DNA from 2 places in the Microbacterium sp. NPDC076895 genome. Region 1 is predicted to be linked to the other one. Evidence: predicted binding sites of a transcription regulator. Region 1 holds the regulator's gene; the other holds the start of a gene.

Evidence for each region. Region 1 encodes LexA, which represses DNA repair genes until DNA is damaged. Its sites were predicted from a motif close to TCGAACANNTGTTCGA; they were not measured.
Region 2: the regulator LexA is predicted to act here: its motif matches at 1,363-1,378, upstream of AB0O89_RS10080 (intein-containing Rv2578c family radical SAM protein).

What each region holds. Positions count from the first base shown of each region.
Region 1 covers NZ_JBFBMQ010000008.1:104,072-106,468, reverse strand. Annotated here, with positions in the region: gene AB0O89_RS08945 (hypothetical protein) at 1-1,048, opposite strand, end outside; gene lexA (transcriptional repressor LexA) at 1,111-1,791, opposite strand; gene AB0O89_RS08935 (LysM peptidoglycan-binding domain-containing protein) at 2,057-2,397, shown strand, end outside.
Region 2 covers NZ_JBFBMQ010000010.1:50,400-52,796, reverse strand. Annotated here, with positions in the region: gene AB0O89_RS10085 (acyl-CoA dehydrogenase family protein) at 1-1,150, opposite strand, end outside; gene AB0O89_RS10080 (intein-containing Rv2578c family radical SAM protein) at 1,387-2,397, shown strand, end outside.

The sequences.
Region 1 (2,397 bases):
CTCCGCCGCGGGTGGCGGTGGCTGAGCGGCTCGATCCCATGAGCCAGCCGATCACGGCGATCACGACGCCAAGCAGCGCGATCACGAGAGCGCTCTGCGCCATGGATGCCGTGAGCTGCGCGTAGATCACGCCGAGAGCCGTGGGGGAGAGGTCAAGCTGGCCGGCGACCACAGTGCTTGCTGCGGCTCCGATTCCGAAGCCGGCGGCGAGCATGCCGCCGCCGATGAACAGCCCCACTCCCGTGCCGATCACGGCAACGCTGCGACGTCGTGCGATGACAATGGCCAGAACGAACAGCGCAATGGTGACGATCGAGAGCCACCAGCCGACGGCATCCGCGAGTGCGTAGACGGTCCGGAAGGCGATGAGTGCTTCCCCGTCGCCGATGATGATCGTCTTGTCGATCGTCGGGATGAGCCCGGCAATGCCGACCCCGCTGTCGGTGAGGCGCTGCTTGACCTGATCGATGATCGGTCCCAGGGCGATCCCGAGGCCGTCGTTGTCGAGGACGAGGATTCCGCCGCCGTCCGCTGTCGCGACTGTCGTGATCGAGCGGTGGACCCCACGCAGCGCGAAGGCCCAGACATCCGAGAATGCATCCGAAGCGACGATGCGCTCGACCGCAGAGTTGACGAGGTTCTGAACGCCCTGAGCGGCTGGAGCGCGCAGCGCGTTGAGCGCCGTTGCCGCTGCTGGCGGCAGTCCCAGGTCCTCAATACCGTCGAAGACCTGATCGGTGAGACCGGCGAAGTCGACCTGCTCGTCAATCGCGGCGGTGGCCTCATCGACGATGAGCTCCTGGACCGCGGGATCCTCGGTCAGTGGGGCGAACGTCGACACGAATGCCTCTTCGTCGACCAGCTGCACGCGCGCCCAGGTGGTGACCACCGATACCGGTACGAGAATCGTGGCGATCACGATCACGAATGCTGACAGCGCGGCTCGCCACCAGCCTCCGGATGGAGAGGTTCGTCCCGTCAGGCGGGCGTTCTCTGCTTCCAGCGCGCGGATGCGCGATTCAAGGTCTTCGGGCGTCGGCGAGCTCATGGGCCCCATTCTGGCGGAAGACCGGTCTGCGCGCCTCACCCGATTGTGGCGATTGATGCGGCTCAGACCGCGCGAAGCACCGCCACGACCTTGCCGAGAACTGTCGCTTCGTCACCCAGGATCGGCTCGAACGCGGAATTGCGGGGGAGGAGCCAGGTGTGGCCGTCCCGCTGACGAAAGGCCTTGACCGTCGCTTCACCGTCGAGCATCGCGGCGACGATGTCGCCATTGTCTGCTGTCGCCTGGGAGCGCACGACGACCCAATCGCCGTCGCAGATTGCAGCATCGATCATCGATTCGCCGCTCACACGCAGCATGAACAGCTCTCCCTTGCCCACGAGCTGGCGGGGTAGCGGGAAGATCTCCTCGATCTGCTGGTCCGCAGTGATCGGAACTCCCGCGGCAATGCGGCCGACGAGCGGAACCATGGCGGCGTCACCGACTGCCGGGGCGGAGTCTGCGGGGTTCTCGGCTGCCATGCCCGGAAGATCGATCAACACTTCCATCGCGCGCGTCTTGCCGGCATCGCGTCGGAGGTATCCGCTGAGCTCGAGCTGGTTGAGCTGGTGCGTGACGCTCGAGAGACTCTTGAGTCCGACCGCGTCGCCGATCTCGCGCATGCTCGGCGGGTAGCCGTTTCGGGCGATCGATCGTTGGATCACCTCGAGGATGGCGAGCTGCTTCTCGCTGAGGCTGCGACGCCGCCGCGTGCCCGTGCGCTCCCGTGACGGCTCCTCGTTCATGTGCCCCGCTCCTGTCGCTGCTCGCATCCGCCCGCACTCCTCTTCGAATGTCGGAGGTTGGTGATGACCTGTCTTCATCGAAACCGTAACCGCCTCGACACCGTTTCGTGCGTTCCGGTCCCGCGTGTCGTGTTCGAAAGATTTGCGGGACGGTTCGTACTTGACAGACACAATACTCGAAGATAACTTCGGAATAGAGATTCGTATCCACCCCTCCCGGCCGAGCGGTGGATGCGAATCTCTCCCCGAGATAACGGAGGATGACATGACGACGATTGCTCTCGGTTCCGCACCCACGACCATGACTGCGGTGCGACCCGCTGCGACCCAGCTTCGGCTGACCGCTCGCGGTCGCGCCGTCCTGACGGCGCTTGCTGCGCTTCCGGCGGTCCTGGTGATCCTCGGGGTCATCTGGGGAGGCGGGGCCGCCCTGGCTTCCCTCGATCCCTCGGCACCGTCGGGAACCTTCGAGACAGTCACAGTTTCGGCGGGCGATTCCTTGTGGTCAATCGCACAAGAGATCGCTCCGGATGCCGACCCCCGCGATGTCGTGGCTGAGATCTCCCGACTGAACGGCCTCACGGGAAGCGTCGTGAGCGCAGGGCA
Region 2 (2,397 bases), on a different contig from region 1:
CGAGGTCTCGTCCGACGATCTCGCGCATGATCTCGTTCGTGCCGCCGTAGATGCGGTGGACGCGAGCGTCGAGGAACGCGCGGGCGATCGGGTACTCGGTGATGTAGCCGTAGCCGCCGTGCAGCTGCACGCCGAGGTCGAGCACTGCCCACTCCCGCTCGGTCGCCCAGAACTTGTACTTCGCGGCCTCTTCGGCCGAGAGCTTGGAGTCCTTGTAGGCGCGCATAACGCGGTCGGTATATGCCCAGAGTGCTTCCACGTCGGCAGCCATGTCGGCCAGGCGGAACCGGGTGTTCTGGAAGTCGGCGATCCGCTCCCCGAACGCCTCTCGGTCCTTCGTGTACGCGAGTGTCCAGTCGAGAGCTGCCTGCGCCGCCGCGGCACCTGCAACGCCGATCGACATGCGCTCGAGCGGCAGGTTCATCATGAGCTGCACGAAGCCCATGCCTTCGCGGCCGCTGATGAGGTTCCCCTCGGGAACGAACACGTCGCTGAACGAGAGCTCGGCGGTGTCGTGGCCGTGAAAGCCCATCTTGTGCAGCTTCTTGCCGTGGTCGAAGCCTTCCATGCCGTTCTCGATGAGCAGCAGACTGAAGGCATCCGGGCGGTTGCCCTCGCCGGTCTTGACGAACGTGACGACGAGATCGGCCGTCTTGCCGCTGGAGATGAAGGTCTTCGCGCCGTTGACGATGTAACCGCCGTCGACCTTCTTGGCCGTGGTCTTGATGCCGCGAAGGTCGCTGCCGGCACCGGGCTCGGTCATCGCGAGCGCGCCGATCACCTCTCCGGTCGCCATACCGGGAAGCCACTTCTCCTTTTGCTCCTGCGTGCCCATGTGCACGAGGTAGGGGACGGCGAGGTCATCCTGGATGCCGAAAGCGCCGGCGAGCGATCCCGAGCCCGCGGCGATGACCTCCTCCATGACGATCGCGCGGAAGCGGTAGTCCTGCAGCATCCCGGCACCGCCGAACTCTTCCGGCACCGACAGCCCGATGAGTCCGGACTCACCGGCTGCCTTCATCGTGTCGCGGTCGATCTCGCCGTCGGCATCCCACCGGGCGATTGCCTCGTTCGTGACGTATCGCTTGACGAACTCCTTGACGACGTCGCGGAACGCCTCGTGGTCTTCGTCGTAGATGTCGCGCTCCATGTGAGCCCTTCCTTCCACATCGATGGCGCGGGCCTGCCGGAATCGGCGGTTCGGCCCCGTCGCCGACGCGATTCTATGCCCGCGGGCTGTCAGCGCTTCGCACCCGGTGTGGGATTGCGGTTCACGTGGGGCGGTACTGCGTCTCGCGTTTGTAGGATGCCTCCAGGTTCGGTATCCAGTTCGGATTATCCGCGTCGCGGGTTGACATTCAATCGTATTTTTGTTCGACTATGCGCATGCGATGGAACGGGCAGGCGATCGGCGCGAGCGACGCCAACGCGCTGCCCGGGATGGAGCACCTCGGGGGCTTCGTCCGGTCCGTCACGACACCCGAGTTTGCGGGCATGACCTTCCACGAGGTCATTGCCAAGAGCGCCCTCAACCACGTCCCGGGCGCATCGGCGATGCCCTTCGACTGGACCGTGAACCCGTACCGCGGATGCAGTCATGCGTGCTCCTACTGCCTAGCTCCGGAAACCACGATCCTGCTCGCCGACGGCCGCACCCGCACCCTCGGCGATCTCCGGGTCGGCGATTCGATCATCGGCACCGAACGCCGCGGAGATTACCGCCGGTACGTCGCCACAACGGTGCGCGCGAAGTGGACGACGAATCGACGCGCGCACCGCGTGACCCTCGCCGATGGGACAGAGCTCATCGCAAGCGCCGATCACCGCTTCTTGACCGAGCGGGGCTGGAAGCACGTGAAGGGTGCGATGAGTGGACCGGAGCAGCGTCCCTACCTGACCGCTAACAACCGCCTCATGGGCTTCGGCATGGGCGCAGCGCGAGCCGTGAGCCGTGACGCCGCCGACAGATTGTGGCGACTGGGTTATCTGGCGGGAATGATCCAGGGCGACGGAATGATCCTGCACAGGACTTACCCGCGTCGGGGTCGCACCGGCGCGATTCACGCCTTTCGACTCGCGCTTGCGGACACGGAGGCTCTGGAACGCACCCAGGCGTTTTTAGCGCTCGAGGGAATCCCCACCAACGTGAGGCCGTTCACAGCCGCAACCGAGCAACGGCGCGCCATGCTCGCCATCCATACAGCACGCAAAGAGGGGGTCGCCGCAATTGAGGCCCTCATCAAGCGACCCGCAGACCTGAGCGAGGAGTGGCTCGCTGGATACCTGGGCGGAATCTTCGACGCCGAAGGCTCCTGTTCCCGGGGTGTGCTGAGAATCAGCAACAAGAGCGCGGACGTGCTCGGCACGGTCCGCGAGGCACTCGCGTGCTTTGACATC